One region of the Sporomusa sphaeroides DSM 2875 genome, then DNA from elsewhere that is predicted to be linked to it. Evidence: a T-box and tRNA genes for the amino acid it is inferred to sense, from the RefSeq annotation. Region 1 holds a T-box; the other regions hold tRNA genes.
The links. A T-box is a leader RNA that pairs with one kind of tRNA and senses whether it is charged. The one in region 1 lies ahead of SPSPH_RS07045 (valine--tRNA ligase), so its partner is inferred to be a tRNA-Val.
Positions count from the first base shown of each region.

Region 2: it has a tRNA-Val gene. The T-box ahead of SPSPH_RS07045 (valine--tRNA ligase) is inferred to sense a tRNA for this amino acid. The anticodon was not compared.
Region 3: it has a tRNA-Val gene. The T-box ahead of SPSPH_RS07045 (valine--tRNA ligase) is inferred to sense a tRNA for this amino acid. The anticodon was not compared.
Region 4: it has a tRNA-Val gene. The T-box ahead of SPSPH_RS07045 (valine--tRNA ligase) is inferred to sense a tRNA for this amino acid. The anticodon was not compared.

Region 1 is NZ_CP146991.1:1,603,481-1,606,688, reverse strand. Features, by position in the region: gene SPSPH_RS07045 (valine--tRNA ligase) at 1-1,660, opposite strand, end outside; T-box leader at 1,746-1,966, opposite strand; gene mobA (molybdenum cofactor guanylyltransferase) at 2,011-2,601, opposite strand; gene fdhF (formate dehydrogenase subunit alpha) at 3,090-3,208, shown strand, end outside.
Region 2 is NZ_CP146991.1:4,882,335-4,885,542, forward strand. Features, by position in the region: gene SPSPH_RS22710 (L-lactate MFS transporter) at 1-1,238, opposite strand, end outside; tRNA gene SPSPH_RS22715 (tRNA-Val) at 1,597-1,672, opposite strand; tRNA gene SPSPH_RS22720 (tRNA-Glu) at 1,826-1,900, opposite strand; tRNA gene SPSPH_RS22725 (tRNA-Lys) at 2,010-2,085, opposite strand; gene SPSPH_RS22730 (adenylosuccinate synthase) at 2,206-3,208, opposite strand, start outside.
Region 3 is NZ_CP146991.1:4,031,765-4,034,972, reverse strand. Features, by position in the region: gene SPSPH_RS18715 (TonB-dependent receptor plug domain-containing protein) at 1-380, opposite strand, end outside; gene SPSPH_RS18710 (Crp/Fnr family transcriptional regulator) at 515-1,198, shown strand; tRNA gene SPSPH_RS18705 (tRNA-Leu) at 1,333-1,419, shown strand; tRNA gene SPSPH_RS18700 (tRNA-Pro) at 1,526-1,602, shown strand; tRNA gene SPSPH_RS18695 (tRNA-Val) at 1,662-1,738, shown strand; tRNA gene SPSPH_RS18690 (tRNA-Gly) at 1,905-1,979, shown strand; rRNA gene SPSPH_RS18685 (16S ribosomal RNA) at 2,017-3,208, shown strand, end outside.
Region 4 is NZ_CP146991.1:2,114,351-2,117,558, forward strand. Features, by position in the region: gene rpoD (RNA polymerase sigma factor RpoD) at 1-420, shown strand, start outside; tRNA gene SPSPH_RS09735 (tRNA-Asn) at 482-557, shown strand; tRNA gene SPSPH_RS09740 (tRNA-Ile) at 719-793, shown strand; tRNA gene SPSPH_RS09745 (tRNA-Glu) at 803-877, shown strand; tRNA gene SPSPH_RS09750 (tRNA-Val) at 1,034-1,109, shown strand; gene SPSPH_RS09755 (tRNA (adenine(22)-N(1))-methyltransferase) at 1,261-1,950, shown strand; gene SPSPH_RS09760 (Nif3-like dinuclear metal center hexameric protein) at 1,941-3,059, shown strand; RNA gene rnpB (RNase P RNA component class A) at 3,164-3,208, shown strand, end outside.

The DNA.
Region 1 (3,208 bases):
CCAGCATAAAGCGCAAGGTATCGGCACCGTATTTATCAATCACGTCTAACGGGTCAATACCGTTACCGAGCGATTTACTCATCTTCCGTCCCTGACTATCACGTACCAGGCCATGAATAAAGACATGCCGGAAAGGAATATCCTCCTGAAACTTCAGTCCCATCATGATCATTCTGGCAACCCAGAAGAAAATAATATCATAGCCTGTCACCAGTACACTGGTCGGATAAAATTGTTTTAATTCGGCGGTATTTTCCGGCCAGCCCATGGTGGAAAACGGCCATAACGCCGAACTAAACCAAGTATCCAGCACATCGGGGTCTTGTTCAACACTGCCGCCACACTTGGGGCAGGCGGTAATGTCATCCCGGGATACGGTAACTTCACCGCAACCACAATACCAGGCCGGAATCCGGTGACCCCACCAAATTTGACGGGAAATACACCAGTCCCTGATGTTCTCCAGCCAATTGGTGTAAGTTTTTGTAAAACGCTCAGGTACAAATTGGATGTTGCCTGAGGTTACCGCTTCAATCGCCGGTTTAGCCAGCGGCTCCATCTTGACAAACCATTGTTTCGATACCAGCGGCTCAACAATTGTGCTGCAGCGCTGGCAATGGCCGACAGCGTGATTGTGCTCGTCAATTTTTACAAGATAACCCTGGGCTTTGAGGTCGTCAACAAGCGCCTTACGGCATTCATAGCGGTCTATGCCGGCATATTTGCCGGTATCTGCAGCCATAGTACCGTCAGGATTTATAACAACAATTTCGGGAAGTTTGTGCCTTAATCCCATGTCAAAATCGTTAGGATCATGCGCCGGTGTCACCTTTACCGCGCCTGTGCCAAAAGAAGGGTCAACATATTCATCAGCCACAATCGGCAAACGGCGGCCTACCAGCGGCAGTACCAGATATTTGCCCAGCAAATGTTTATACCTGGCATCCTCGGGATGAACAGCCACCCCGCTGTCTCCCAGGATGGTTTCCGGCCGGGTGGTGGCAACAGTTACATACTCACCGTCAGCACCTTCTACCGGATAACGGACATGATACAAATTACCCGGCTGTTCCTCATGCTCTACCTCAATATCACTAAGCGCCGTATTACAGCGCGGGCACCAGTTGGTGATACGGTTGCCCTGGTAAATAAGCCCTTGCTCATACAAGCTGACAAATACTTCGCGGACAGCTTTCGAGCAGCCCTCATCCATGGTAAAGCGTTCGCGCTGCCAATCACAGGAAGCACCCAAACGCTTGAGTTGATTGATGATGCGGCTGCCGTACTGGGCTTTCCAGTCCCATACCCTGTCAATAAAGGTTTCGCGCCCCAGATCATAACGGGTTTTCCCGTCCTGGGCCAGCATTTCTTCCACCTTTATCTGGGTGGCAATTCCTGCATGGTCGGTACCCGGCATCCACAGCGTGTCATAACCCTGCAGCCGCTTAAACCGGATAAGAATATCCTGCAGGGTGTTATCCAGGGCGTGGCCCATATGTAATTGTCCGGTAACATTGGGCGGCGGAATAACAATGCTGAAGGGCTGTTTATTCGGATCTGTCTTGGCATGAAATAAATTATTTTCTTCCCAGAATGCATACCATTTGGCCTCAACGGCCTGCGGGTCATAGACGGTTGGAATATTGTTCTTCTGTTCCATATGTCCTCCTTGAATATGTGTTTGCATGAACTGACAGCAGAGCTATTGCTGCTATAATTTGCATAAAAAAAATCTTTTCATCCACTATAAGGACGAAAAGAATTAACTTCCGCGGTACCACCTTGATTTTCGGCCAAAACCGAACACTTGCTCTGCCGTAACGGGGCAATCCGGCCACGCCTACTAAATCGGTTCAGCGGGGCGGCTCCTGGATGACCTTCAGCTTGCACACAGAGAAACCTTCCAGCCTCGGGTTCCCTCTCTAAAACAGGCGCATCAGCCTACTTTTCCATTCTTCGCCGTTATTGTATGTAATTGGTTTTTATTATACCTGTTTAAAGTAAACCATGTCAAGATTTGAGGTTATCACGCGACTGCACAAGGTAACGCTCAGCTGCTGTTAAATCTTCCACTGTATTCACATTTAAGAAATAATGATCCAGGATATTCAGCCCAGTCATCTCAGGTTGCTCAACATAGGCGATATTTACATCTTGAAAAAAAGATTGAACACAGCAATGATCTTTATGAAGATGAAGCTCAATCGCAGCTATGCACTGCTTTGAGTATATTGCGTGCAAAGGCTCTACACTTTCGCCGTTATGCGGAATAAGAATATCTTCCCCTGCTAACCGGTTCATCATATAGTGGATAAAGGCTTTTTCGATAAAAGGCATGTCACAGGCAAAAACAAATATGTAAGGTGTAGGTGAACTAATCAGCCCTGCATGGATGCCGCCTAACGGGCCTTTATCTTTGACAATGTCACCAATCATGTTACACCCTAAATAAGAGTATTCCTCCGGATGATTGGTAATAATCACCGGTTTCTGCTGGAAAATGTCGGCCACTTTCCCGACAACAATTTCGATTAACGGCCTGCCGCCCAGTCTTACAAAAGATTTATTTCTCCCCATTCGCCGGCTTTTCCCTCCAGACAATATGAACGGAGTAATAGTATTCCGCCACCTGGGGTTATCCTTGAATATACTCAATAAAACCAGCGCTCCATCTCATAATTAGACATTATATTTAATTATAATAAGCTGTACCAATAATGTCAAGATTATGTCTATTCAATCGCTTGACGGCCTATGAGCACACTATTCAATGACCAATCCACAGTTTTAGCTTAGTACAACCAGCTAAAACTCAAGTCACTTCAGTGCAATATTCCTACCATTCAGAATAATTAGTTAGCGCTTATGCCAATCTGTTTTTATAATATAACTTGATACGAGACTTGGATATCCGGAAATCACAATCTAAGTTAAGAAGGAATTTCAGCAGGTAAAGTGGAACTTTTTTTAAAAGGAGGACAGGCGTTAAGCAATTAGTACTCATCCGGGCCTATGAAAAATTGCACAGGCAAAATATTTTAAAGGTTCTGCTCAACATTACCCCTATACTACGATAAGGAGTGTGAACACTGGTAATGGTCAATTTAACCATTGATGGACAGGTTATTGAAATCGCTGAAGGAAGTACTCTGTTAGAGGCAGCTCAACAAGCCGGAGTAACAATCCCCACTTTGTGCCATCTTGCCGA
Region 2 (3,208 bases), 1.7 Mb from region 1:
AAGAGTACCGCTGCCGCCACGAAGGTATACTGGGCAGCCTGATTAGCAAAATTATCTTTCAGAAAAGCTACGATTTGCGGACCAACGATACCGCCACAGCCCCATGCGGTAAGAATGGTGCCATAAACAATCGGCATCAGCTTCTGACCGAATACATCAAGGACAAAGGAAGGCATAGAACCAAATCCGCCGCCATAGCAGAGCAGGACATAGCAGACAAGTACACCAAAGACAATAGGATTGCTAACAAACAGCAAAGCAATAAATACCAGCAGTTGTGTACCGAGAATGAGACGGAATGTCTGAACCCGGCCGATTTTATCGGATAAACCGCCCCAGAAGAAACGGCCTACACCGTTAAAGATGGAACTAACGGCAATTAAGGTAGCACCGGCAGCGGCCAACCCGGCAATCACCTGCGGGTCTGACAGGGTGGCTGGATCCATAGTCTTTTTCAAAAGATCCTGTAATAAAGGAGATTGGAAACTGATAAACATAATACCTGCAATAATATTAAAGAAGAAAACAGTCCACATCATCAGAAATTTACCGGACATAATACATTCTCTCGCTGTAATTGCATCCTGCGAAGCTTGCGCTGACGCTGAAGTGGCCGGAGGGGTATAGCCTGGCGGCACGAAACCAGCAGGCGGATTAATCATGTAGTAACCTGCCGGTAAGGTAATGAAGAACATGACCGTACCTACATAAGAAAATACCAGAACAAGATTGCCACCTGTCATGCTCATAAAGATGGGAGCCAGAATTTTTGCCATAATGAGGGCGCCAAAACCAAAGCCCATAACTACCATACCGGTAATAAATCCCTTTTTGTCAGGAAACCACTTGGCAGCAGTTGCTACCGGAGTTACATAACCAAGACCCAAACCAATCCCACCAATAACACCATACCCGACATAGAGGAGTCCTAGGCTTTTGATGGAAAGCGCATAGGCAGCAATCAGATAGCCGAGACTGAATAAGAAACCGCCTGTCATGGCAAGCTTGCGCGGTCCGAATTTAGGAAGATTAATGCCGCCCCAGGCTGCAGCCAGCCCGAGAGAGAAAATGGCCAGGCTAAATGCCCAAGCTGCTTCGGAGTTAGTCCAATTGTTGGCATCCATAACTGGCTTTTGGAAAAAGCTCCAGGCATACACAGTTCCCAGGGCAACCTGCAGCAAGGTACCCATGATGGCTATCACCCATCGGTTTGGAATATTTTGTTTTTCTGTTCCCATAGTTCTTCTCTCCTTTACATAGTTCCATTGGTAATAGTAACTTTTGTTGTCAGCTGACATCGGAGCAAAGACGGTATTACAATAAAATGGTTTTGTGGCAATTGAGTATATACGAAATATTCGCATTACTTAAGCGACATGCTTCCGGCGCCGTGAAAGCTGCCACCCTATCAAATGAGACCTCTTTTACATTACTATTATAGCCACCATCAAAACAATCCCGCCACACTATCCTGCTGAACGGTATAAACTTCGCGCCGAAATGACCCATTTACCAACCGATGTGTCATTGTTTCTCAGCCTCGAATATTTTACCAAACAAAAAAATAAGCTTCGAGACTACTCAAAGCTTATTTTGTGGTGGGCGATGACAGGATCGAACTGCCGACATCCTGCTTGTAAGGCAGGCGCTCTCCCGGCTGAGCTAATCGCCCATAATTTGCAAAAGGAGGTTCTTCGCTTTCGCTCAGAACTAAGCGATTCGCACAGGTTCTGGTATCGCTTTCGCTCTCCAAAACCTGGCTCTCTGCTTATCACTCAGGTTCTCATTTCGCCTATCGGCTCGTGAGAACCTGGTTCGCTGCTTATGGTGACCCGTAAGGGAATCGAACCCTTGATACCGCCGTGAAAGGGCGGTGTCTTAACCGCTTGACCAACGGGCCATGAACAATTCTAACAAGGAATACTCTTCTTCACTACCGCTCAGAAGTAAGCGACTCACTCGGGTTCTCATTTCGCCTATCGGCTCGTGAGAACCCGGTTCGCTGCTTATGGTGACCCACGATGGACTCGAACCATCGACACCCTGATTAAAAGTCAGGTGCTCTACCGACTGAGCTAGTGGGTCGTCTTCACAAGATAGAATTATACAAGATACATATAGGCTTGTCAATAATATTTTCCGGAAAAATCGCAAAGTCAAAAAGAGATAACCCGCCAATGCAGGTTATCTCTTTTTGTTAATAGTTTAAAACATATCGGCAAGGATAATTGTCTGTTCGCGGCCAGGGCCAACAGAAACGATCCCGATTTTAATATCGGCAACCTCGCTCAGGCGTTCAATATAACGGCGGGCATTAAGCGGCAGCTCATCATAGCTTCGTACATGGCTTGTCGGCTCCTCCCAGCCTGGCAGTTCCTCATAGATCGGCTCAACCTGGGCAAGCACTTTAAGGCTGGCAGGGAATTCATTCAGGAGTTCGCCTTTATATTTGTAACCGGTGCAAATCTTGAGCGTCTTTAACCCATCAAGAATATCCAGACGGGTAATTGCCATATAGTCGATTCCGCTCACATAACCGGCATAACGCACTACGCAGGCATCCATCCAGCCGCAGCGGCGCGGACGTCCGGTAGTGGTGCCATATTCATGCCCCCGTTCCCGGATAGTGTCACCAACCTCATCAGTAAGCTCGGTCGGGAAGGGACCTTCACCAACACGGGTGGTATATGCTTTTACTACGCCAATAACCTTATGAATTTGGGTTGGCCCTACTCCGGCACCGATGCAGGCACCGCCGGCAATCGGGTGTGAAGAGGTTACATAGGGGTAAGTTCCATGGTCTAAATCCAGAAGGGTGGCCTGCGCGCCTTCAAACAGCACTTTTTTATCGTTTTTGATAGCCTGATGCAGCACAGCAGCAGTGTCTGTCACATAGGGTTTAAGCTGACGGGCATATTCCAGATACTCTGCTTTTACTTCTTCATAATCAAAGCCTTCTACCCCATAAACCGCTTTCAGCAGATGGTTTTTGGCTTCCAGGTTATATTCTAACTTAGAGCAGAATTCTTCCTCATCCATCAAATCAACCATGCGGATGCCGGAACGGGAATTCTTATCCATATAGCAAGGGCCGATTCCCCGCTTAGTGGTGCCGATTTTGCGGTCGCCGCGGGACTCTTCCTCCACTTCGTCAAGCAGACGGTGATAGGGCATGATTACATGGGCGCGGTTGGACACTTTAAGGGCC
Region 3 (3,208 bases), 2.4 Mb from region 1:
TCGACATTTTCCAGTGGTATTCGGTCAAGTTCATAATTCTGATCGATTTCTGATGAGAGGCGTCTGCCGTCAATGAGGATCATGGAAAATCGCGATTCAAAGCCGCGAATGGAAATGGCATCCCGCCCGGTTGAACGAATGATACTGATATCTGTTGCGGTGCTGATAACATCTTTCAGCGTTTGAGCACCGCGTGCCTGGATATCGGCTTTGCTGATTACCTCCACCGATGCCGGTACCAGCTTTTTGTCCATACCGGTTTTAGTGGCGGTAACGACGATTTCCGGTAGTGTAAATTCTTCGGGTGGCATTTCTTCCGCGTAAGTGTGAGTGGTGGAAAGGGTCAGCGCGATCAAGGCCAGCAGCGTTTTTTTCTTCACATTATCTCCCCCTGGTATATAATTTTTAATATATGATAATGAAAACCTTTATCAATTACCGATATGTGTATTATAATTGTATTAAGAGCTAATAGGTGTATCCCAGGTTACATATTTTGAAAATGGTGATTGAAATGGAATGTTTTATCCCTGTGGTAGCAAGCTGTCCGCTATTTAAAGATATTGACACAGCGAATATCCAAAACATTTTGCAGGGCACAGCCTACAAAATCGGTAATTATAAAAAAAATCAATACATATTTAGAATGGATCAACCGATAGCCTATATCGGGATTATTTTGCGGGGAAGTGTTGAAGTTCAAAAGAATTTTCAGTCCGGCAAGGTCGTAAGTTTAATTTGTAAAGAAAAAGGCGATTTGTTTGCCGAAGGCGCCATTTTTTCCAAAATGCCGGCATATCCCTGTCAGGTGATAGCACGTGCTAACACGGATGTTATGTTATTGCCTAAACAAGATGTTATAACTGCTTTATCAAAGCACAAAGCCTTATTGGCAAACTTTTTGACACTTATGTCGGAAAAACTGGTTATGCTGAACCAGAAGATTGAACTGTTGTCTTATTGCTCTATTCAAAGCAAAATTGCGTATTCCTTATTGCATTGTATTTCAACAGACTGGGCCAGTAATGTTATTGAGCTGCCTTACACGCAAAAGGCATGGGCCGAGCATCTGAACGTATCCCGTCCGTCCCTTTGCCGGGAACTAAGGAATTTGTCACGTGAGAAAATACTTCATATAGATAAGCGGGTAATCACCATTTTGCAGCGTGATGCATTTGAGCTGTTGCTCAGCGAATAAGAACAATCGGCTTCTCGTTCAGCTAGAACTGCTAATAGTACATGAAAACAATAGTTGAAACTATTCCTTGACGGTTTGATTGTTTTACTCTATAATAACTTCTGCACCCCAAAACGGGTTGTACAACTGAACTTGCCGGAGTGACGTAATTGGCAGACGTAGCAGACTCAAAATCTGCCGGGGGCAACCCCGTGTCGGTTCGAGTCCGACCTCCGGCACCATCTAAGCAGAGAGCCCAAGAAGGCGAACTGAGAAGTGAAGACTGATTGGTGCGAATCGCTTAGTTCTGAGCGGTAGCGAAGAACATCCTTAATATAATTTACATTTCGGGGCGTGGCTCAGTTTGGTAGAGTACCTGGCTTGGGACCAGGGGGTCGCAGGTTCGAATCCTGCCGCTCCGACCAATTTGCAATTTTACTATTGACAAATTGATTATAGGCTGTTAATATTATAATTCCTTGCTGGGGCTATAGCTCAGTTGGTTAGAGCGCTACGTTGACATCGTAGAGGTCTCGTGTTCGAGTCACGATAGCCCCACCAAATCCAATAAAATACAGTTGACATAGTATGATGACTGTGGTAACCTATAAAAGTCGCCTTGAGCGGCGCTAAGGATTGCGGTTCCCTGAAAACTGAACAATGTAAGTAATGCATCATAAAATGCCAGATGTGCAAGTGGTTAAAAACCACGTCAATTAATAACGGTGCGGAAGTAGCTCAGCGGTAGAGCATCGCCTTGCCAAGGCGAGGGTCGCGAGTTCGAATCTCGTTTTCCGCTCCAAAAAGTAAATGAGCCATTAAACGGCTTCATAATAAATTTTATGGAGAGTTTGATCCTGGCTCAGGACGAACGCTGGCGGCGTGCCTAACACATGCAAGTCGAACGGAGTATTTAGCAATAGATACTTAGTGGCGAACGGGTGAGTAACGCGTAGACAACCTGCCTCTAAACTGGGGACAACACCGCGAAAGTGGTGCTAATACCGAATGTGGTAACTTGGCTGCATGGCTAAGTTAAGAAAGATGGCCTCTACATGTAAGCTATCGTTTAGAGATGGGTCTGCGTCTGATTAGCTAGTTGGTGAGGTAAAGGCTCACCAAGGCGACGATCAGTAGCCGGTCTGAGAGGATGAACGGCCACACTGGGACTGAGACACGGCCCAGACTCCTACGGGAGGCAGCAGTGGGGAATCTTCCGCAATGGACGAAAGTCTGACGGAGCAACGCCGCGTGAGTGAAGAAGGTCTTCGGATTGTAAAGCTCTGTCGTTTGGGACGAACGTGGATTGTGTGAATAATGCAATCTAATGACGGTACCAAAGGAGGAAGCCACGGCTAACTACGTGCCAGCAGCCGCGGTAATACGTAGGTGGCAAGCGTTGTCCGGAATTATTGGGCGTAAAGGGCGTGTAGGTGGATTCTTAAGTCGTGTGTCTAAGTGCGGTGCTCAACACCGTATGGGCGCAGGAAACTGGGAATCTTGAGTGCAGGAGAGGAAAGTGGAATTCCCAGTGTAGCGGTGAAATGCGTAGATATTGGGAGGAACACCAGTGGCGAAGGCGACTTTCTGGACTGTGTCTGACACTGAGGCGCGAAAGCCAGGGGAGCGAACGGGATTAGATACCCCGGTAGTCCTGGCCGTAAACGATGGGTACTAGGTGTAGAGGGTATCGACCCCTTCTGTGCCGGAGTTAACGCAATAAGTACCCCGCCTGGGGAGTACGGCCGCAAGGTTGAAACTCAAAGGAATTGACGGGGGCCCGCACAAGCGGTGGAGTATGTGGTTTAATTCGACGCAACGCGAAGAACCTTACCAGGGCTTGACATTGAGTGAAAGATCTAGAGATAGATCCCTCCCTTCGGGGACACAAAAACAGGTGGTGCATGGCTGTCGTCAGCTCGTGTCGTGAGATGTTGGGTTAAGTCCCGCAACGAGCGCAACCCTTATCCTTTGTTGCCAGCACGTAAAGGTGGGAACTCAAGGGAGACTGCCGCAGACAATGCGGAGGAA
Region 4 (3,208 bases), 510 kb from region 1:
CTTGGGCGTGAACCATCGCCGGAAGAAGTTGCCAAAGCTATGGATGTTAGTGTCGAGCGGGTACGGGAAATTATGAAAATCGCGCAGGAACCTGTATCATTGGAAACGCCTATTGGTGAAGAAGAAGATTCTCATTTAGGCGACTTTATTGAAGACCAGGACGCGCCTGCTCCTGCTGAAGCAGCATCATTTATGTTGCTTAAGGAACAGCTGGAGGAAGTGCTTGAAACACTTACTCCGCGTGAAGAGAAAGTGCTGCGTCTCAGATTTGGCCTGGATGATGGCCGGGCTCGTACTCTCGAAGAAGTGGGGCAGTATTTTGGCGTTACCCGTGAACGGATTCGCCAGATAGAAGCTAAAGCACTGAGGAAACTTCGTCATCCAAGCCGCAGTAAGAAATTAAAAGACTTCCTTGAGTAAATTTGCTAAACTACTTGACGTAATAAATACATTATCTTATAATAATTAACGTTGGCGATATTCCTCGATAGCTCAGTTGGTAGAGCAATCGGCTGTTAACCGATCGGTCGTAGGTTCGAGTCCTACTCGAGGAGCCATAAGCAGATAAGCAGAGAGCCAGATTTCTAGGAGCGACAGCGACGCGGAAATCTGTGCGAATCGCTTAGTTCCAAGCGGTAGCGCGGAACATCCTATCCTATACGTTTCTAACTATGTTTCCAAACAGGCTTTCTTCGGAAAACCTGTTTTAATCTCTCTAGGGCCTATAGCTCAGCGGTAGAGCAGCCGGCTCATAACCGGCTGGTCCCTGGTTCGATCCCAGGTGGGCCCACCATTTAGTTCTGGCCCGTTGGTCAAGCGGTTAAGACACCGCCCTTTCACGGCGGTATCAAGGGTTCGATTCCCTTACGGGTCACCATAAGCAGCGAACCAGGTTCTCGTGAGCCAATAGGCGACATGAGAACCTGATTGATAAGCAGAGAGCCAGGTTTTGGAGAGCGAAAGCGATACCAGAACCTGTGCGAATTGCTTAGTTCTGAGCGGTAGCGCAGAACATCCTTTATTCTAATTACCCGGGCGATTAGCTCAGCCGGGAGAGCGCCTGCCTTACAAGCAGGATGTCGGCAGTTCGATCCTGTCATCGCCCACCATAAAAACCTGCGAAGTTAAGCTCGCAGGTTTTTTGTTTAGTCTAATAGAATGATTTTGCGCGTCAGCGATTTTTCTTACTATATAGGAGGAAAGGATTTTTTAGCCACCAGGCGAAATAATAACAAGGACAAACCGACAGGAGGATACACAATGAAATTGGGCGAACGATTAAAAACCATTGCAGACATGGTTCCTGCCGGAGCAACTATGGCCGATATCGGTACAGATCATGCTTATTTGCCAATATATCTTGTTACCAGAAATGTTATTTCCCGCGCTATTGCCGGGGATATCCATTATGGCCCCTATCTATCGGCGAAAAACGCGGTGGAATCCCGGCAATTGGCAGAACAGGTTTCCGTACGGCAGGGGAATGGCCTTGAGGTACTTAGCCCCGGCGAAGCCGACGTCGCTGTGATTGCCGGCATGGGTGGGGCAAATATTATTGACATTTTGACATCCCGGCCAGAGGTGACGATAAGCATTAAACGCCTTATTTTACAACCCATGATTGCTGCCGCACTTGTTAGAGAATGGTTATGTATTAACAATTGGCACATCGTTGATGAACAATTGGTGGAAGAGGATGGGCGGTTATATCAGATCATTGCGGCAGAACAAGGAATAAGCCGGCAAGTGGAGCCGGTATTATATGAAATTGGACCGCTGCTCTGGCATACAAGGCATCCGCTGTTGAAACAGCATATCGAAGAATTGATCAGTCATTTGCGTGGCGTACTTTCGGCAATGGCCGGCAGTACGGAAGCCGTTAATTCTGTAAAATACAGAGAGTTTAATGGAAAACTGAAAGAATTGGAGGACAAGCTTGCATGTCTGTAAAATGCCGTGATATTATTGCCGGGCTTGAGCAGTTAGCTCCTGGTTATTTGGCAGAGGATTGGGATAATGTTGGTCTGTTGGTTGGCAGTCCGGAACAGACTATACATAAAGTCAGTGTAGCTTTGGATGTAGATATGGCGGTTATTAGTGAAGCAATCGCGGCAGGCGCTGACATGATTGTTGCCCATCACCCGCTAATATTTAAAAAAATTTCGCAGCTTCGCACCGATTTGCCATTAGGAAGTATGTTGTCCACTTTAATTAAACATGGAATCGCCGTATATACCGCCCATACCAATCTTGACAGTGCGCCCGGGGGAGTGAATGATGTACTGGCCCAGAAACTCAATCTGCTGGCTATTGCGCCGCTGACGACGGTTTATCAGGAGCCGCTGCACAAGCTGGCAGTTTTTGTTCCTGCCTCCCATGTCGAACAGGTGCGCATGGCTATGACTGAAGCTGGTGCGGGGCATATTGGGAATTACAGCCATTGCACTTTTCAGACTCAGGGGATCGGCACATTTTTACCGCTTGCCGGGACTGCGCCATTTATCGGTGAACAGGGCAAGCTTGAATTTGTTGAGGAATACCGGCTGGAAACCATTGTCACAAAATCGCGGCGCTCTGAGGTGATTGCTGCTATGCTGGCGGCCCATCCTTATGAAGAAGTTGCTTACGATGAATATGTACTTAAAAATAGCGGCCTTCGTCACGGTTTGGGACGTGTTGGCCGCCTGACAGAGTCAATGCCTTTGGCAGAATTTATACAGAAGGTAAAGACGGCGTTAGCTGTTGAAGCAATTAAAGTGGCAGGTCCGGCCGATGCTGTAATTAACACTGTGGCGGTATGCGGTGGCAGCGGGGCCAGTTTGATTGAAGCCGCAAGTAAGGTGGGAGCCGATGTCCTGGTGACCGGCGATGTAAAATATCATGATGCCCAGCAGGCAATTGCTGAGGGGATGGTTATTATAGATGCCGGTCATTTTGCTACCGAACAACCGGTGGTGGAAAGTGTGGTCAGGTATTTAACCCTGTGTGCCGGCAAAAAAAACTGGAATGTACAAATTATGGCTAGTAATGTACAGCAGGATGTATTTAGATCCTATTAATACAGCTATGTCTTGACCGGAGCAACTCTTGTTTTAGTACTGCTTAGTTCTTATTGATTTAGTGTTGAACAAGTGATATAATAAATATCCGGTTGATTAACCTCTGAGTACGAAAGATGATCGCGGGTGCTTGATTGCACTCGAGGAAA